DNA from 2 places in the Streptomyces sp. NPDC001513 genome. Region 2 is predicted to be linked to the other one. Evidence: riboswitches for the same ligand, from Rfam matches in the RefSeq annotation. Region 2 holds a riboswitch; the other holds the start of a gene.
What was found. A riboswitch is a leader RNA that binds a small molecule or an ion and turns the genes downstream of it on or off. The one in region 2 is predicted to bind glycine.
Positions count from the first base shown of each region.

Region 1: it holds a riboswitch for glycine, as region 2 does, so the genes downstream of both, gcvT (glycine cleavage system aminomethyltransferase GcvT) here and gcvP (aminomethyl-transferring glycine dehydrogenase) in region 2, are expected to answer to the same signal.

Region 1 covers NZ_JBIAVU010000008.1:283,641-293,255, forward strand. Annotated here, with positions in the region: gene ACFYZ4_RS19840 (enhanced serine sensitivity protein SseB C-terminal domain-containing protein) at 1-406, opposite strand, end outside; gene ACFYZ4_RS19845 (enhanced serine sensitivity protein SseB) at 463-1,197, opposite strand; gene ACFYZ4_RS19850 (AAA family ATPase) at 1,321-1,989, opposite strand; glycine riboswitch at 2,196-2,299, shown strand; gene gcvT (glycine cleavage system aminomethyltransferase GcvT) at 2,440-3,555, shown strand; gene gcvH (glycine cleavage system protein GcvH) at 3,668-4,048, shown strand; gene glyA (serine hydroxymethyltransferase) at 4,064-5,320, shown strand; gene ACFYZ4_RS19870 (L-serine ammonia-lyase) at 5,609-6,991, shown strand; gene ACFYZ4_RS19875 (hypothetical protein) at 7,066-7,686, opposite strand; gene ACFYZ4_RS19880 (hypothetical protein) at 7,875-8,408, shown strand; gene ACFYZ4_RS19885 (dihydrofolate reductase family protein) at 8,480-9,124, opposite strand; gene ACFYZ4_RS19890 (PadR family transcriptional regulator) at 9,276-9,615, shown strand, end outside.
Region 2 covers NZ_JBIAVU010000028.1:4,354-13,968, forward strand. Annotated here, with positions in the region: gene ACFYZ4_RS39375 (DUF881 domain-containing protein) at 1-28, shown strand, start outside; gene ACFYZ4_RS39380 (small basic family protein) at 25-357, shown strand; gene ACFYZ4_RS39385 (DUF881 domain-containing protein) at 363-1,244, shown strand; gene ACFYZ4_RS39390 (FHA domain-containing protein) at 1,330-2,274, shown strand; gene ACFYZ4_RS39395 (MerR family transcriptional regulator) at 2,346-3,107, shown strand; gene ACFYZ4_RS39400 (bifunctional nuclease family protein) at 3,171-3,644, shown strand; gene ACFYZ4_RS39405 (MerR family transcriptional regulator) at 3,834-4,472, shown strand; gene ACFYZ4_RS39410 (DNA polymerase IV) at 4,517-5,983, shown strand; gene ACFYZ4_RS39415 (PRC-barrel domain-containing protein) at 6,036-6,401, opposite strand; glycine riboswitch at 6,514-6,612, shown strand; gene gcvP (aminomethyl-transferring glycine dehydrogenase) at 6,809-9,615, shown strand, end outside.

The sequences.
Region 1 (9,615 bases), on a different contig from region 2:
GCGGGCCGGCCGGCATCCGGTCCAGGCCGGTGGCGATCCGGCGCAGGTCGGCCCAGGGCACGCCGAGGCCGCCGCCCGGGGCGTGCGGGTTGAGCCACAGGCCCCAGCGGTCCGGGTAGAGCGCGCGGGCGATGTCCCGCCCGGTGACCACCTCGTAGCCCCGGTTCCAGCCGCTGGCGGCCAGCTCCTGCGGGGAGGTGACGCAGGGCGCGTACCCGAGGCCGTCGACCTCCATGCCGCCGTACTGGGCGTCCGGGGAGCCCGGCTGCCCCTGCCAGAGCAGCATCCAGAGCCGCCCCTCGGACAGGGCATGCAGGAGCGCCTCGTAACTCTCATAGCGCCCGGGGGTCACCTGGCGCATCATGTGCTCGACCTGCCCGGCCGCGGCCGTGCCTGACGCACTCACCCGGTACCCCTCTTCGTCCGCCCGTCGTCCACGCGTGCCCCTCAGCTTAAGCGGCCCTACGGGAGGTAGAAGGGGCGTACGCGCTCACGAATCCAGTCCGTGACCGGGTCCTGGGCGGCGTCCAGCAGGATCAACTGCACGGGCCACGGCGGCGCGACACGCGTCAGCGCCCGTCCGAGGGCCTCCATCGGGGCCTCGCGCATCTCGGGTTCCCATCCCACCAGGCGGACACCGATGAACAGCTCCGGCGCCCCGCCCTCGACGCTGGCCAGGCAGCGGTGCGCGGCCGCGACCACGCCGGTGGCCCGGAACTCCTCGGTGGCGACGGCCAGGAAGTCCACCGGGTCCTCCTGCCAGTCGGGCTCGTAGAGCCGGACGCGACCGCCGGTCGAGGGGCCGTCGAGCGGGGTCCGGCCGGTACGGCAGAGCTCCGCGACGGCGGGCGGCGGGAGCGGGACGCCGACGGCGCCCTCGGGATTGACCGCGATGCCGAGCTGCGGGGGCAGGCCGCGGGCGAACTCCACGGCCGGGGCCACGGCGAAGTCCATGCCGGGGCCGACGCAGGCGAGGAACTGGGCCTCGGAGCTGTAGACGGGGACGTAGGCCACGCCGTCGATGTCCATCGTGGGCAGGGTGAGGTCGGCCGAATCCGGGCCGCCGCCGCCGGGCAGGGGCACCCATACCTGGCTGCGCCCGAGCACCTCCAGGATCCGCCCGCCGGCGTCCGGCTGCCCGAGCGCCGCCCCGAGCACGTGCTCCAGCTCATTCCCCGGCCAGCCGCTGCCCTGCATGTCCCGTGCCTCCGTGATCCCGCCGCGTGTCGCCCCGCAGGGTACCGGCCCGTCCGCGCCGCCGCTGCGGGGGCCCGGCCGCTGCGCCTCAAGCGCCGGAGGGGCTGGATGTGCCCCGGAAGGTCAGGCGTGGAACGCGATGCGGGTCACCGTCGCCGCGGAGGCACGGTCCAGCAGGGTGACCGAGGCGCAGCCGTGCGGGGGGCGGCCCGCTTCGGCTTCGCGCAGGAGGCGGCCCACCGCGCCCCGGTGGCGGGCGAAGGCGTAGGCCGAGACCCGCCGCCCCCGAGCGGCCTGGCCGGAGAGGGCCTCCGCGGGGCTGCTGTCGAGGAGGAGCAGGTGCAGCGCCCGCCCCCGGCGCCGCGCGGCCGCCGCGAGCAGCCCCCGCACCCAGCTCTGGGTGCCGCAGTCGTGGACGACCACGGAGGCTCCGGAGCGCAGGAGCCGCCACAGCCCCCAGTAGTGCGCGGCGCGCACGAGCGGCCGGTACACCGCGTACGGCAGGGCCGGCGGCATCCGCCGTTCCCAGCGCTCACGGGTGTCCTGGGAGTCGACGGCGCCGCCCTCGGCCGCCGCCCGCTTGATCAGGGTGCTCTTGCCGCCGCCGGGCAGGCCGGACACCACGACGATGTCGCCGTCCGCGAAGGCGAGCCGCTGCGGGCCGCGCACCTCGGGTCCGCGCAGGTCGCGTACGGAGCCGATGCCGGTGTCCGCGGCATGCTCGCGCTCGTGGTCCCGTCCGCGCGCCCCGCGCTGCGCCGGCACCGCGTCCACGGTTCCCGTCGTCGTCACCACTCCGAATCTCCGCACAGTGTTCGCCTCCCCCGAATCGGGTCACCAGGACCCTTGCCCACTGAGTGTAAAGAGACGGTAATCCGGCATCCCCGGTTCCGGTCCGTCCTCTCGGGGTACCGTACGAACTTTCGGACCCCTCCGCCCGATCACGGGCATGGCGTGCAATGATGTGCGCCATCTGGACCAACTGCATACCGGCCGCTTGAATCCGCGCGGGAGAGTCCCGGCACGCCGCAAGGCCGTGCGCGGGCGCCGAAGGAGCAAGATCCTCCCTTGAATCTCTCAGGCCCCGTACCGCGTGGATGAGGCAGATCTGAAAAGCGAGCTGTTCGACAGCTCCACCCAAGGTGCAAGCCGAGGAACTCTCGGCGAACCTCTCAGGTTCCGATGACAGATGGGGAGGACCCTCCTCGTCATGTCATGCCCTGGGACTTGGGAGCCACACCCATGAGCACTGCCCCCCGTCTGACCGCCCTCGATGCGCTGCACCGCTCGCTCGGTGCGACCATGACCGACTTCGCGGGCTGGGACATGCCGCTGCGGTACGCCAGCGAGCGCGACGAACACAACGCCGTACGCACCAAGGCCGGTCTCTTCGACCTGTCGCACATGGGCGAGATCACGCTGACCGGCCCGGAGGCCGTCAAGGCCCTCGACTACGCGCTGGTCGGCAACATCTCCACCGTCGGCGTCGGCCGCGCCCGCTACACACACATCTGTCAGGAGGACGGCGGGATCGTCGACGACCTGATCGTCTACCGCCTCGGCGAGACCGAGTTCATGGTCGTCGCCAACGCCTCCAACGCCCAGGTCGTCCTCGACGCCCTGACCGAGCGTGCCGCCGGCTTCGACACCGAGGTCCGTGACGACCGCGACGCGTACGCGCTGCTGGCGGTGCAGGGCCCGGAGTCCCCCGGCATCCTGAAGTCCCTCACGGACGCCGACCTGGACGGCCTCAAGTACTACGCCGGTCTGCCGGGCACCGTCGCGGGCGTGCCCGCGCTGATCGCGCGTACGGGCTACACCGGCGAGGACGGCTTCGAGCTGTTCGTCGCCCCCGAGCACGCCGTGGAGCTGTGGCAGGCGCTGACCAAGGCGGGCGAGGGCGTCGGCCTGGTGCCGGCCGGTCTGTCCTGCCGCGACACCCTGCGCCTGGAAGCGGGCATGCCGCTGTACGGGCACGAGCTGACCACCTCCCTCACCCCGTTCGACGCGGGGCTGGGCCGGGTCGTGAAGTTCGAGAAGGAGGGGGACTTCGTCGGCCGCGCCGCGCTGGAGGCCGCCGCCGAGCGCGCCGCCACGAACCCGCCGCGCAAGCTGGTCGGTCTGATCGCCGAGGGCCGCCGCGTCCCGCGCGCCGGTTTCCCGGTCGTCGCCGACGGTCAGGTCGTCGGCGAGGTCACCTCGGGCGCCCCGTCCCCGACGCTGGGCAAGCCGCTCGCGATGGCGTACGTGGACGCGGCGCACGCCGCGCCCGGCACCTCCGGCGTCGGCGTCGACATTCGCGGTACGCATGAGCCGTACGAGGTCGTGGCGCTGCCGTTCTACAAGCGGCAGAAGTAGTTCCGCACACGGTCCAGCCGTGCACGAGCCGTACGGGAACCCCGTCCGGCAGCGTCTCAGTACCCGAGACCACCGTTCGTATCCACTCCCCCGCATCCAGGAGAATCAGGTCATGAGCAACCCCGAGAAGCTGCGTTACACCAAGGAGCACGAGTGGCTGTCGGACGCCGTGGACGGCGTCGCGACGGTCGGCATCACCGAGTTCGCGGCCAACGCGCTCGGTGACGTCGTCTACGCCCAGCTCCCCGCGGTCGGCGAGACCGTGACCGAGGGCGAGACCTGCGGCGAGCTGGAGTCGACGAAGTCGGTCAGCGACCTGTACTCCCCCGTCTCCGGCGAGATCGTCGAGTTCAACCAGGACGTCGTGGACGACCCGGCGCTCGTGAACACCGCCCCGTTCGAGGGTGGCTGGCTCTTCAAGGTGCGCCTCTCGGAGGAGCCGAAGGACACCCTGTCCTTCGAGGAGTACGCCCAGCTCACCGCCGGTAACTGACCCCAGGGGACCCTGATGTCTGTACTGAACACCCCTCTCCACGAGCTCGACCCGGACGTCGCCGCCGCCGTCGACGCCGAGCTCGTGCGCCAGCAGTCCACCCTGGAAATGATCGCGTCGGAGAACTTCGCTCCGGTCGCCGTCATGGAGGCCCAGGGTTCGGTCCTGACCAACAAGTACGCCGAGGGCTACCCGGGCCGCCGTTACTACGGCGGCTGCGAGCACGTCGACGTGGTCGAGCAGATCGCGATCGACCGCATCAAGGCGCTGTTCGGCGCCGAGGCCGCGAACGTCCAGCCGCACTCGGGTGCGCAGGCGAACGCCGCCGCGATGTTCGCGCTGCTGAAGCCGGGCGACACGATCATGGGCCTGAACCTGGCCCACGGCGGTCACCTGACCCACGGCATGAAGATCAACTTCTCCGGCAAGCTCTACAACGTGGTCCCGTACCACGTCGACGAGACCGGCGAGGTGGACATGGCCGAGGTCGAGCGCCTCGCCAAGGAGTCCAAGCCGCAGCTGATCGTCGCCGGCTGGTCCGCGTACCCGCGCCAGCTGGACTTCGCCGCCTTCCGCCGCATCGCGGACGAGGTCGGCGCGTACCTGATGGTCGACATGGCGCACTTCGCCGGCCTGGTCGCCGCGGGCCTGCACCCGAACCCGGTGCCGCACGCCCACGTGGTCACCACCACCACGCACAAGACCCTCGGCGGTCCGCGCGGCGGTGTCATCCTGTCGACGCAGGAGCTGGCCAAGAAGATCAACTCCGCGGTCTTCCCCGGTCAGCAGGGCGGCCCGCTGGAGCACGTGATCGCGGCCAAGGCGGTCTCCTTCCTCGTGGCGGCCTCGCCCGAGTTCAAGGAGCGCCAGGAGCGCACCCTGGAGGGCGCGAAGATCCTCGCCGCCCGCCTGGTCCAGGACGACGTCAAGGCCGTGGGCGTGGACGTCCTCACCGGCGGCACCGACGTGCACCTGGTCCTGGTCGACCTGCGCAACTCCGAGCTCGACGGTCAGCAGGCCGAGGACCGCCTCCACGAGGTCGGCATCACGGTCAACCGCAACGCCATCCCGAACGACCCGCGGCCGCCGATGGTCACCTCGGGTCTGCGGATCGGTACGCCGGCGCTGGCCACCCGCGGTTTCGACGCCGCGGCCTTCACCGAGGTCGCCGAGATCATCGCGCAGGCGCTGAAGCCGACGTACGACGCCGAGGACCTGAAGGCGCGCGTCTCGGCGCTCGCCGCGAAGTTCCCGCTGTACCCGACGCTCTAGGCGACGGCTTGGGAAGGCCCGGCCTCGTCTCGCACAGGGCCGGGCCTTCCCCATGGCCCGGGGCGCGGTCCTCGACGTCGGGGCCGCGAAAGCCGCCGTACAGGTCGGCGTAACCGGCCCCCGGACGAACTGACGTACGCTGATGAACCGGGCAAGGGCGCCCACGAGGTGATCTTTGCCCGCAATCCCTGCAAAGTCCGCCCCTCCGTCGGCCGCCTCGCTACGCTGCGAGCGCGACTGGACGGTCCGTTCCCCGCCACCGCGGGGATGACCCGGGAGACCGCCAACGTGGCCATTTCCGTTTTCGATCTCTTCTCGATCGGCATCGGTCCGTCCAGCTCGCACACCGTCGGTCCGATGCGGGCCGCCCGCATGTTCGTGACGCGCCTGAAGAAGGACGGCGTGCTCGCCCAGACCGCCGCCGTCCGGGCCGAGCTCTTCGGCTCCCTCGGCGCGACCGGCCACGGACACGGCACCCCCAAGGCGGTGCTGCTGGGCCTGGAGGGGCACTCCCCCCGCTCGGTGAACGTCGAGACCGCCGACGACGAGGTCGAGCGCATCCGCAAGAGCGGCCGGCTGCGGCTGCTGGGCACGGAGATAGGCGATGTCCACGAGATCGACTTCGACGAGCCGAACCAGCTGATCCTCCACCGCCGGCGCTCCCTGCCGTACCACGCGAACGGCATGACCCTCTTCGCGTACGACGCCGCCGGCACCCCGCTGCTGGAGAAGACCTACTACTCGGTAGGCGGCGGCTTCGTCGTGGACGAGGACGCGGTCGGCGAGGACCGGATCAAGCTCGACGACACGGTGCTGAAGTACCCCTTCCGCTCCGGTGACGAGATGCTGCGCATGGCCCGGGAGAGCGGCCTGTCGATCTCCGCGATGATGCTGGAGAACGAGAAGGCCTGGCGCACGGAGGAGGAGATCCGCGAGGGCCTGCTCGAGATCTGGCGGGTCATGCAGGCCTGCGTCTCGCGCGGCATGTCGCGCGAGGGCATCCTGCCGGGCGGCCTGAAGGTCCGGCGCCGGGCCGCGAACACCGCCCGCAAGCTCCGCTCCGAGGGCGATCCGCTGGCGCTGTCGATGGAGTGGATCACCCTCTACGCGATGGCCGTGAACGAGGAGAACGCGGCCGGCGGCCGGGTGGTCACCGCCCCGACGAACGGCGCCGCGGGCATCATCCCGGCGGTCCTGCACTACTACGTGAACTTCGTGCCCGGCGCCGACGAGGAGGGCGTGGTCCGCTTCCTGCTGGCGGCGGGCGCGATCGGCCTGCTCTTCAAGGAGAACGCCTCGATCTCCGGCGCCGAGGTCGGCTGCCAGGGCGAGGTGGGCTCGGCCTGCTCGATGGCGGCCGGCGCCCTCGCCGAGGTCCTCGGCTGCACTCCGGAGCAGGTCGAGAACGCGGCCGAGATCGGCATGGAGCACAACCTGGGCCTGACCTGCGACCCTGTCGGCGGTCTGGTCCAGATCCCCTGCATCGAGCGCAACGGCATGGCCGCGGTCAAGGCCGTCACCGCCGCCAAGATGGCGATGCGCGGCGACGGCACCCACAAGGTCTCCCTCGACAAGGTCATCAAGACCATGAAGGAGACGGGCGCCGACATGAAGGTCAAGTACAAGGAGACCGCCCGCGGCGGTCTCGCGGTCAACGTCATCGAGTGCTGATCCACGGCAGGTGACGGAAGGGGCCCGGTGCGCGTGCGCGCCGGGCCCCTTCCCTTTCCGTCCGCCGTCGGGCGCTATCCGCGGCGCAGTGCCTTGAGCACCCCCCGGGCGAAATCGTCCACCGCCTTGTCGTACGCCTGCAGGCTCTCGGCGGTGGGCGGTGTGCGCGCCTCGGCCGTGACCGTCACGTCGACCATCATGTTGCTGTCGCGCATCCGCAGCGCATGGACCTGGCGCAGCTCGGTCGGCTTGTTGAAGGCGAACCGGTAGGCCTCCTTGCCGACGCCCTTCACGTCGGTGAAGCCGCTGTCCGGCATGTCCTTGGCCGTGCTCTCGCGGGCCCGGGCGAAGACGTCCTTGGAGAAGTCGACGCTCTCCGTGTAGGCGAGGTCCAGCTCCACCTTGACGCTCCCGTACTCCGCCGGGCCGGACTCGACGAGCGGCTGGACGCACTTGACGCCGGGGGCGCCCGTGCCGGACCGCTTGTCCCGGTCCGCGGCCTCCTCGCGGGCACCGAGCGGGTCGGCGAGCTTGCCGTACGGGAGCACGTTGCAGATCTCGTCCGTGGCCACCCAGCGGTAGCCGCCCTTCCCCTCCTGCGAGACCTCGCGCTCCGCGTCACCGCCGCAGGCGGTGGCCGCCAGGACGAGGGCCACGGCAACCGTTGCATGACGGGACAAGCGGTGAAGACGCATCCGGTTCTCTCCTGTCGGGCGGGCCGGGTTCGACCCAACCACCCTGCCACCAAAGGCAGTTGTGCAGCGGTGGATTGACCGAACCAGGACGGGGACGAGAGCCCGGACGAGACGGGAACCGCGGGATCCCTCCGTGGCGTCCTAAGCCGTGCCACCAGTCCCCGTCTCTCAGGAATCGAGGGGACGTCATGATCCACGCACGTCTCCGGCAGATCGTGGCCCTGGCATCCGGCGCTCTGCTCGCCGCCTGCCTCTCCTTCGCCGCACCTGCCTCGGCCGCTCCTTCCACCGCCGCCGCCCCTACCGCCGCCACCGCCACCCAGAGCCAGACCCCGCTCGTCGTCAATGCCCGCTGGGGCGGGCACGCCACGTACGACCGGATCGTCATCGACCTGCAGGGGTACGTCCCCGAGGTGACCGTCACTCCCGTCCCGCAGCTGGTCTACGACGGGTCCGGCAAGCCCGTGCCGCTGGCCGGGAAGCACTTCCTGGAGATCCGCTTCCACCCCGCCGCCGCGCACGACGACGCGGGCGGGAACGTCTACCAGGGACCCAAGCTCCAGAAGATCTATCTCAGCAAGCTCAAGGGCATCGCCCTGACCGGCGACTACGAGGGGTACGTGACCTTCGGCGCCGCCTTCGACACCGTGCCGTACTACCGCGCCTACACCCTGCACTCCCCGGAGCGGTTCGTCCTGGACATCTCGCACGTCACCCAGTGACGGGCGGACGAGCCGACAGACCGGCGGGTCCGGGGCGCCGCACGCGCCCCGGGCCCGCCGCCGGGCGGTGGTCAGCGCCGCCAGAAGAGGTGGTGCGTCACGCCGCTCGGGCTGGGCACGACGTCGAGGTGGAACCGGTCGAGGAGCTCGTCGGGTGACTCCCAGAGCCGTACCCCGGCTCCGATCTCCACCGGTGAGACCGCCACGTGCAGGGTGTCGACGAGGTCGGCGTCGAGGAACTCCCTGATGGTGGTGGCCCCGCCGCCGAGCCGGACGTCCCTGCCCCGCGCCGCTTCCCGCGCCGTGCCGAGGACCGTGGCCGGGTCGGCGGTGACGAAGTGGAAGGTGGTGTCGGAGAGCGTGAACGACGGACGCTCGTCGTGGGTCATGACGAACACCGGGGTGTGGAACGGGGGCTCGTCGCCCCACCAGCCGCGCCATTCGTGGTCGGTCCAGGGCCCGCGCTGGGGCCCGAACTTGTTGCGGCCCATGATCTCGGCGCCGATGTTGTGCGCGAAGTCCCGGGTGAAGTAGTCGTCGAGGCCCCGGCTGCCTCCGGGGTCGGTGCGGTTGGGCCAGCTCGCGGTGGCTCCGGCCCAGGCGAACAGCGCACCGGGATCGGCGTCGCCGAAGGGCCGCTCCAGGCACTGGTGCTCACCGGCGCCGAACCCGTCGCGCGAGACGCCGAAGTTCTGGACTCTCAGCAGTTGCTCCACGGCTTCCTCCAGCCTGGTCGACGAGGACGAGCCCCAGCCTGTGGACGTCCGGGCCCGGCCACCAGCCGGGGACGGCCGAACGGGGGCGGCCGGACGGGGGCGGCCGGACGGGGCGGCCGGACGGGGGTCGCCGCAAACCTAGGATGGCGCCATGTCCCTCCCGCATGCCATCCTCACCGCCCTGCTCGAGAAGCCCTCGTCCGGGCTGGAGCTGACCCGGCGGTTCGACAAGTCGATCGGGTACTTCTGGTCGGCGACGCACCAGCAGATCTACCGCGAGCTCGGGCGGCTGGAGGAGGCCGGGCTGATCCGGGCACTGCCCAGCGAGGCGCCCGTGCGCGGGCAGAAGAAGGAGTACGAGGTGCTGCCCGGCGGCAGCGCGGAGCTGGCCCGGTGGGTCGGCGAGAGCCAGGACCCGAAGCCGATGCGCGACCCGCTGCTGCTGCGGATCCGCGCGGCGGGCGTGGTGGGGCCGCAGGGGCTCGGCCCTG
Region 2 (9,615 bases):
GGTAGAGCAGCAGAAGGGTGCATCGTGATCGCGGTACTGGGCCTCTTGGCCGGAGTGGTGGTCGGACTTCTGGTCCGGCCCGAAGTACCGGCCGTGGTGGAGCCTTATCTGCCGATCGCCGTGGTGGCGGCGCTGGACGCGGTGTTCGGCGGTCTGCGCGCGATGCTGGACGGGATCTTCGTCGACAAGGTCTTCGTGGTGTCGTTCCTGTCGAACGTGGTGGTGGCGGCGCTGATCGTCTTCCTCGGTGACAAGCTCGGCGTCGGCTCGCAGCTGTCGACGGGTGTGGTCGTGGTCTTCGGCATCCGCATCTTCTCCAACGCCGCGGCCATCCGTCGGCACGTCTTCCGGGCGTGAGGCCGATGAGTACGAACGACAGTCCCGAGGAGTCGGAGTCGGGGTCGGGGTCGGGGTCGGCGTCGGGGCCCGCCGGACAGCCGCCGCGGGACGTGCCGCCGCAGGACGTGCCGAAGAAGGACGAGCCCGCGCCGCCGGTGCAGCAGTCCGCGCCGGCCGCGCAGCCCGAGGAGACCGGGCGGCAGCGGCTCGCGGCCGGGCTGTGGCCGCCGCGGGTGAGCCGGGCGCAACTGATCGTCGCGCTGCTGCTGTTCGTCCTGGGGCTGGGTCTGGCCATCCAGGTGCGGTCCAACAGCGAATCCAGCGCGCTGCGCGGGGCCCGTCAGGAGGACCTCGTACGGATCCTCGACGAGCTCGACGGGCGGACCAAGCGCCTGGAGGAGGAGAAGCAGGCGCTGGAGGATCAGCGCAAGGAGCTGGAGAGCAGCTCCAACCAGGCCGAGGAGGCCCGCAGGCAGACCGTGGAGAAGGAGCGTCAACTCGGCATCCTGGCCGGTACCGTGGCAGCGCAGGGGCCGGGCATCACGCTGAAGATCACCGATCCGACGGGCCAGGTGCAGTCCGACCAGCTGCTGGACACGCTCCAGGAGCTGCGGGCGGCCGGGGCCGAGGCGATCCAGATCAACGGTGTGCGCATCGTGGCCGGCTCGTACTTCTCGGACGAGAACGGCGGGGTCGCGATCGACGGTAAGAAGATCACACAGCCCTACGAGTTCAAGGTGATCGGCAAGCCCCAGGATCTGGAGCCGGCGCTCAACATTCCCGGTGGTGTCGTCCAGACGCTGGAGAAGGAGCAGGCGACCGTTGCCGTCACACGGTCGGCGAAGATCGTTGTGGATGCCTTGCGGGCTGCGAAGCAGCCTGACTACGCTCGGTCGTCATCGTGAGGAACCGGAGTGAAGGGTGGAGCGGCTCACGCGGGCGGATGCCTGCGGGGGGTCGACGCACCGAAGTCGCGGTGCGTGGTGGAAACTGTCTGGTGGTTACGGACGTTGTGAGAATGTCCGGGTCGGCAGGTGTCTGCATTCGGAGTTCGTCCTGCCCCACGGGCGGGTCTGTTTCGGTCAAGGGGAATCGCCCGTGAAGTTGTTTGAGAAGTTGTTCGGCAAGAAGAACCGCGAGGACAGCGGTTCGGCACGGCACCGTGCCGGTCACGGCGACGTGGAAGGGCAGGGCGACCGGCCGCTCTTCCGCGACGAGGTCGCCGGCGCGGGTGATGTTCAGGGTGGCCACGGCGCGTCGGCCGTTGACCCTGCCGGTACCGGAGGCATAGGTTTCGGTGAACCATCAACCTCAACTGCGGGTGGAGGGTTCGCCCCCGACCCGTACGCCACCAACGCCTCCGCGGGGCAGCCGCGGCGCGAGGAGCCGTCCATGTCGGCCGAGCAGATTTGCAGCAGGTGCGGACACCGCAGCGATGCGGCCAGTCGGTTCTGCTCCAACTGCGGGGCGCCGCTGCGGCCGGGTCTGACGCCGGAGCGAGCTTCGGAGACCACGTCCACCATCTCGATCTCGGGCCTGGAGGCCTACGAGGCCGAGGTGTCGGGACAAACGCACGTGTCGTCCTCGCTGTCCCCCGAGGCCCAGGCCGCGGTGGAAGCGCTGCCGCCCGGTTCCGCCCTGCTCATCGTGCGGCGCGGTCCCAACTCCGGTAGCCGCTTCCTGCTGGACGGCGAGCTGACCACCGCGGGCCGGCACCCGCAGAGCGACATCTTCCTGGACGACGTCACCGTCTCCCGGCGCCATGTCGACTTCCGCCGGGGTCCGGACGGCGGCTTCACCGTCTCCGACGTGGGCAGCCTCAACGGCACGTACGTGAACCGGGAACCGATCGACTCCGTCGCCCTGCACAACGGCGACGAGGTGCAGATCGGCAAGTACCGGCTGGTCTTCTACGCGAGCCTGCGGGGCATCTGACCCCTTCCGGACTCCGTCCGGGGGGACCCCCACCCCCGGACCCGGTCCGGGGGCTTCCCAGGGAAGGTCCCATGCTGCGCAACCCGACAGGGGGTGCCGGAAACGGCGCCGCCGGCTCGGCCGGGCGGCTGGTGAGCATCGGCACGGTGCTCACCACGCTGCGTGACGAGTTCCCCGAAGTCACCATCTCGAAGATCCGTTTCCTGGAGGCGGAGGGGCTCGTCGAGCCGCGGCGCACCCCTTCGGGATACCGCAAGTTCAGCACCGACGACGTGGAGCGCCTGGCCCGCATCCTGCGTCTACAGCGCGACCACTACCTGCCGCTGAAGGTCATCCGCGAGCAGCTCGACGCGCTCGCCCGCGGTGAGCAGATCCGCATCCCGGCGCCCACGGCGCACGGGGACTCCGACGACCCCACCAGCCCGGCGGCCGTGTACGGCGAGGTCGGGCGGGAGCGTCCCACCGTGGCCCGGGTGGGCCGGGCTGAGCTGATCGCCGCCGCCGAGGTGGACGAGGTCCAGCTGGTCGAGTGGGAGTCGTACGGGCTGCTGGCGGAGGCCCCGGGCGGTGGTTTCGACGCCGAGGCGGTCACGGTGGCCCGGCTCGTGGCCGATCTGGGGCGTTTCGGGCTGGAGCCGCGGCACCTGCGGGCGATGAAGGCTGCGGCCGACCGTGAGGCGGGCCTGGTGGAGCAGGTCGTGGCACCGCTGCGCCGGCACCGCAATCCGCAGACCAGAACGCATGCGGAGGCCACGTTGAAGGAGCTGGCGGGGCTCTCAGTACGGCTGCACGAGGCCCTCGTGCAGACCGCTCTGGGGGTCCGTTTGCGGTGACCGCGCTGGTCGGCGTGGAGCCCCGACTACCCAAACCTGCCGGGCAGGTCCTAGGGTTGCTGTGTGAACGAGCTCGACGTTGTGGGTGTCCGGGTGGAAATGCCCTCCAACCAACCGATCGTGCTCCTGCGTGAAGTGGGAGGCGACCGGTACCTCCCCATCTGGATCGGTCCGGGGGAGGCGACCGCCATTGCCTTCGCACAGCAGGGGATGGCTCCTGCCCGACCGCTGACGCACGACCTGTTCAAGGACGTGCTGGAGGCGATCGGTGAGGAACTCACCGAGGTCCGGATCACGGATCTGCGGGAGGGCGTCTTCTACGCGGAGCTCGTCTTCGCCAGCGGGGTCGAGGTGAGCGCGAGGCCTTCCGATGCCATAGCGCTGGCCCTGCGGACGGGGACGCCGATCTACGGCAGTGACGGCGTGCTGGACGACGCCGGAATCGCCATTCCGGACGAGCAGGAGGACGAGGTGGAGAAGTTCCGCGAGTTCCTCGACCAGATCTCGCCCGAGGACTTCGGCACCGGCCCGCAGTGAGGCGCGGGCCGCGTCGCCCCCGCGATCCGCGGGGGACTTTCAGCCCATTCGATTAGCCTTTCCCCATAACGGGATACGGGAAACCACTCTCAGGGTGATTATCACTCGGCGTGCCGAGTGTGGCGATCGTTGACGCACCCCTGGTGACTGCCTACCTTCAAGGTGGCAGGTCAAGGACGGAGGGTCGGCGTGAGGATCACGGGCGACGGTACGACCGGGGGCACCCCCGTACGGAGTGATGCTGGGCCGTACCCGCTGCACGGCGGCGCGGTCGGGTCCGCGCGCCGTCAGCCGGAGTCGACGCCGGTCGGACCGGTGGGCGGTGAACCGGCGCCCGAGCAGATCGGCTACCGCGGGCCGACGGCGTGTGCGGCGGCCGGCATCACGTACCGGCAGCTGGACTACTGGGCGCGGACCGGGCTGGTGGAGCCCAGCGTGCGGCCCGCGTACGGGTCGGGCACGCAGCGGCTCTACAGCTTCCGCGACGTGGTGGTCCTCAAGATCGTCAAGCGCTTCCTGGACACCGGGGTGGCGCTGCAGAACATCCGCACGACGGTCCAGCACCTGCGTGACCGCGGGTTCTCGGACCTGGAGCGGATGACGCTGATGAGCGACGGCGCCACCGTGTACGAGTGCACCTCCCCGGACCAGGTCGTGAGCCTGCTCCAGGGCGGGCAGGGCGTCTTCGGCATCGCCGTGGGCGTGGTGTGGCGCGATGTCGAGAGCGCGCTGTCGCAGCTGCACGGGGAGCGCGTGGACACCGGCGAGACCATGGTCGGGCACAACCCGACGGACGAGCTGGCCGCCCGCCGCAACCGCGCCGTCTGATCCGGGCCGGGGAAATGTCAGTGCCGTAGGGCAGCATCGGTGCCGTGAGAGCCGCGCCGACCATCCTGCACCTGGACATGGACGCCTTCTACGCCTCCGTCGAGCAGGCGTCGAAGCCGAGCCTGCGGGGCAAGGCCGTCATCGTCGGCGGGCTCGGGCCGCGCGGGGTCGTCGCCACGGCTTCGTACGAGGCCAGGCGCTTCGGCGTGCACTCGGCGATGCCGATGGGGCAGGCGCGGCGGCTCTGCCCGAACGGCGCGTACCTGATCCCGCGCTTCAGCCTCTACCGGCAGGTCAGCGACGTGGTGATGGCCCTGCTGCGGGAGCTGTCGCCGCTCGTGGAGCCACTCAGCCTGGACGAGGCCTTCGTGGATCTGGAGGCGGGCGGCGTGGCCTTCGACTCGCGGACCGCCCGGACGACGGGGGAGCGGCTGCGGGCCGACATCAGGGCCGCCACGGGGCTCAGCGGGTCGGTGGGGCTGGCCGGGTCGAAGATGCTGGCCAAGGTGGCGTCCGAGGAGGCCAAGCCGGCCGGGCTGCTGCTGATCGAGCCGGGGACCGAGCGCGAGCTGCTCGCGCCGATGTCGGTACGGACCCTGCCCGGGGTGGGGCCGGCCACGGGCGAGCACCTGCGCCGTGCCGGGATCACCACGGTCGGGGAGCTGGCCGAGGCGGGGGAGGACGAGCTGGTCCGGATGCTCGGGCGCGCGCACGGCGTCGGCCTGTACCGGATGGCGCTGGGGCTGGACGACCGGCCGGTGGTCGCGGAGCGGGACGCGAAGTCGGTGTCGGTCGAGGACACCTTCGACGTGGACCTGCACGACCGCGTACGGATCAGGAACGAGGTGCAGCGGCTCGCCGACCGGTGCGTGCAGCGGCTGCGGGGGTCGGGGCACTCGGGGCGGACGATCGTGCTGAAGGTGCGGCGCTACGACTTCTCCACGCTGACGCGGTCCGAGACGCTGCGCGGGCCCACGGACGATCCCGCGGTGGTGCGGGAGGCCGCGGCGCGGCTGCTGGAGGGCGTGGACACCACGGGCGGGGTGCGCCTGCTGGGGGTCGGGGTGACGGGGCTGGCGGACTACACGCAGGAGGACCTGTTCGCGCAGTCGCGCGCCGCTGAGCCGGATGGGGAGGACGAGGCGGACGGGGCGAGCGAGGCGGCAGGGGCGGGCCCGGCGGCCGGAGCGGGCGGGAACGGCGAGCCCGGAACCGCAGCGGCGGCTGTGGAGGCCTCCTGGGCTCAGGCGGCCGCCCAGCCGCCCGGGGAGCCGGAGCCGGCTCCGGAGCGGCGCTGGCCGGCCGGGAGCGACGTACGGCACGCGCTCTACGGGCCCGGGTGGGTGCAGGGCAGCGGGGTCGGGCGGGTGACCGTACGGTTCGAGCAGCCCGGATCGTCGGAGCCCGGCCGGGTGCGGACCTTCCGGGTGGACGACCCCGAGCTGGAGCCGTCCGATCCGCTGCCGCTGGTGGGGGACGGGGAGCCGGGAGCCGCGGCCGCACCGGCATGATCCGGAAGTCCGACGGTGGCTGCGGCCCGCCCCCGGCCCGTGCGCCCGGGGCTCAGCCCTCGTCGCCCGCCAGGCGGCCGAAATCGCGTGAGAACTCCGTGGGCAGGGTCGTGTCCAGGCCGTAGTGGTGGTAGAGCTGCAGCTCCTGTTCGGGGGAGAGGTGGCGGCCGACGCCGAAGTCGGGGGCGTCCCTGATGAGGGAGCGTTCGAAGGGCACGCGCAGGGTGTCGCCCACCATCTCGCTCGGCTCCAGCGGGACGAAGGCGTCCCGGCTGAACAGGCCCGTACGGACGGCCGCCCATTCCGGGACGCCGGTGGCATCGTCGAGGTAGACCTCGTCGATCGTGCCGATCTTGGTGCCATTGCGGTCGAACGCCTTGCGGCCGATCAGGCTGCGCGGATCGATGTCGGTCTGCACGGTCCCTCCAAATGGTCGCAACTCCTCCGTAATGACTACAGAAGTGCATAACGGCAGCGGAGGCCACTCGGGGAGGGCCCAGAACCTCGCTGGTAGGCTGGGTGATGGCTGTCGACCCTGTGCGGGAGAGTCCTCCGAGTGAACGAGACGGAGGCGCCGAAGGAGCAAATCCTCCCCGGAATCTCTCAGGCATACGTACCGCACGGACGAGGCCACTCTGGAAAGCAGGAGCGGGTACCGGGCGCGCAGTGCCGGTCCCTCTCCTCACCGACGGTGAAAGCCGGAGCGCAAGGGCGACCCCCCTGACTCCGGTGAAACTCTCAGGTGCAGATGACAGAGGGGGAGGCCGTCCGGGTGCCCGCGCCGTGGTGCCCCTCGCAGGTCATACGACCAGGAGGCCTCCCAACATGACCGCCAACCGCATTCCGCTCTCCCAGCTGGAGCGAGGCATCCCCTTCGAACAGCGCCACATCGGCCCGGATGCCGAGGCGCAGGCGAAGATGCTCGCCCATGTGGGCTACGGCTCCCTGGACGAACTGACCGCCGCCGCGGTCCCGGATGTGATCAAGACCGCCGAGGCGCTCGACCTGCCCGAGGCGCTGACCGAGGCCGAGGTGCTCGCCGAGCTGCGCTCGCTCGCCGACCGCAACCAGGTCCTCTCCTCCATGATCGGTCTCGGCTACTACGGGACCTTCACCCCGCCGGTCATCCTCCGCAACGTCATGGAGAACCCGGCCTGGTACACGGCGTACACCCCGTACCAGCCGGAGATCTCCCAGGGCCGCCTCGAAGCCCTCCTGAACTTCCAGACGGTCGTCGCCGACCTCACGGGGCTGCCGACCTCGGGCGCCTCGCTGCTCGACGAGGGCACCGCGGCCGCCGAGGCCATGACGCTGGCCCGCCGCGTGGGCAAGGCCAAGGGGAACATCTTCCTCGTGGACGCCGACGCGCTGCCGCAGACCATCGCCGTCATCGAGACCCGAGCCGAGCCGATCGGCATCGAGGTCGTCGTCGCCGACCTGTCCGCCGGCATCCCGGCCGAGATCGCCGAGCGCGGCGTCTACGGCGTCCTCGTCCAGTACCCGGGCGCCTCCGGTGCCGTGCGGGACATCAAGCCGGTCATCGACCAGGCGCACGAGCTCGGCGCCATCGTCGCCGTCTCCGCCGACCTGCTCGCGCTGACCCTGCTGACCTCCCCGGGCGCGCTCGGCGCGGACATCGCCGTCGGCACCACCCAGCGCTTCGGCGTCCCGATGGGCTTCGGCGGACCGCACGCCGGTTACATGGCCGTCCAGGACAAGCACGCGCGTTCGCTGCCCGGCCGCCTGGTCGGCGTCTCCGTGGACGCGGACGGCAACAAGGCGTACCGCCTGGCGCTGCAGACCCGCGAGCAGCACATCCGCCGCGAGAAGGCCACCAGCAACATCTGTACCGCCCAGGTGCTGCTCGCCGTGATGGCCGCCATGTACGCCGTCTACCACGGCCCGGACGGTCTGCGGACGATCGCCCGCCGGACCCACCGCTACGCCGCCCTGCTCGCCGCGGGCCTGACGGCCGGCGGGGTCGAGATCGTGCACGGCTCGTACTTCGACACGGTCACCGCCCGCGTTCCGGGCCGCGCGGCCGAGGTCGTCGCCGCCGCCCGCGAGGGCGGCGTCAACCTGTACCTGGTCGACGCCGACCACGTCTCCGTCGCCTGCGACGAGACCACCCTGCGCGCCGACGTCGAGGCCGTCTGGGCCGCATTCGGCGTCACCGCCGAGATCGAGGCGCTCGACGCGACCGCGGCGGACACCCTGCCCGAGGGCCTGCTGCGCACGGACGACTACCTGACGCACCCGGTCTTCCACCAGCACCGCTCCGAGACCGCGATGCTGCGCTACCTGCGCAAGCTCTCGGACAAGGACTACGCGCTGGACCGCGGCATGATCCCGCTGGGCTCCTGCACCATGAAGCTCAACGCGACCACCGAGATGGAGCCGGTCACCTGGCCCGAATTCGGCCAGCTGCACCCCTTCGCCCCGGTGGAGCAGGCCGAGGGTTACCTCACGCTCATCACCGAGCTGGAGGAACGTCTCTGCGAGGTCACCGGCTACGACAAGGTGTCCATCCAGCCCAACGCCGGCTCCCAGGGTGAGCTCGCCGGCCTGCTGGCCGTCCGCGCCTACCACCGCGCGAACGGCGACGAGCAGCGCACCATCTGCCTCATCCCGTCCTCCGCGCACGGCACCAACGCCGCCAGCGCCGTGATGGCCGGCATGAAGGTCGTCGTCGTCAAGACCGCCGACGACGGCGAGGTGGACGCGGCCGACCTGCGCGCCAAGATCGAGCAGTACCGCGACGAGCTCGCCGTGCTGATGATCACGTACCCGTCCACGCACGGTGTGTTCGAGGAGCACGTCGCCGACATCTGCGCCCAGGTCCACGAGGCCGGCGGCCAGGTCTACGTCGACGGCGCCAACCTGAACGCCCTGGTGGGCCTCGCCAAGCCGGGCCACTTCGGCGGCGACGTCTCGCACCTGAACCTGCACAAGACCTTCTGCATCCCGCACGGCGGCGGCGGCCCGGGCGTCGGCCCGGTCGGTGTCCGGGCGCACCTGGCCCCGTACCTGCCGAACCACCCGCTCCAGCCGACCGCGGGCCCGGAGACGGGCGTCGGCCCGATCTCGGCCGCCCCGTGGGGCTCGGCGGGCATCCTGCCGATCTCCTGGTCGTACGTGCGCCTGATGGGCGGCGAAGGCCTCAAGCGCGCCACCCAGGTGGCGGTGCTCGGCGCCAACTACATCGCCAAGCGCCTGGAGCCGCACTACCCGGTGCTCTACACCGGCCCGGGCAACCTGGTCGCGCACGAGTGCATCATCGACCTGCGCCCGCTGTCGAAGTCCACGGGCGTGAGCGTGGACGACATCGCCAAGCGTCTGATCGACTACGGCTTCCACGCCCCGACGATGTCCTTCCCGGTCGCCGGCACGCTGATGATCGAGCCGACGGAGTCCGAGGACCTCGCCGAGATCGACCGCTTCTGCGACGCGATGATCGCCATCCGCGGCGAGATCGAGCGGGTCGCGGGCGGCGAGTGGCCGGCGGACGACAACCCGCTGGCCAACTCCCCGCACACCGCGGCGGCGCTGGGCGGCGACTGGAACCACGCGTACACCCGCGACGAGGCCGTCTTCCCGGGCGGGGTCACGGCCGCCGAGAAGTACTGGCCGCC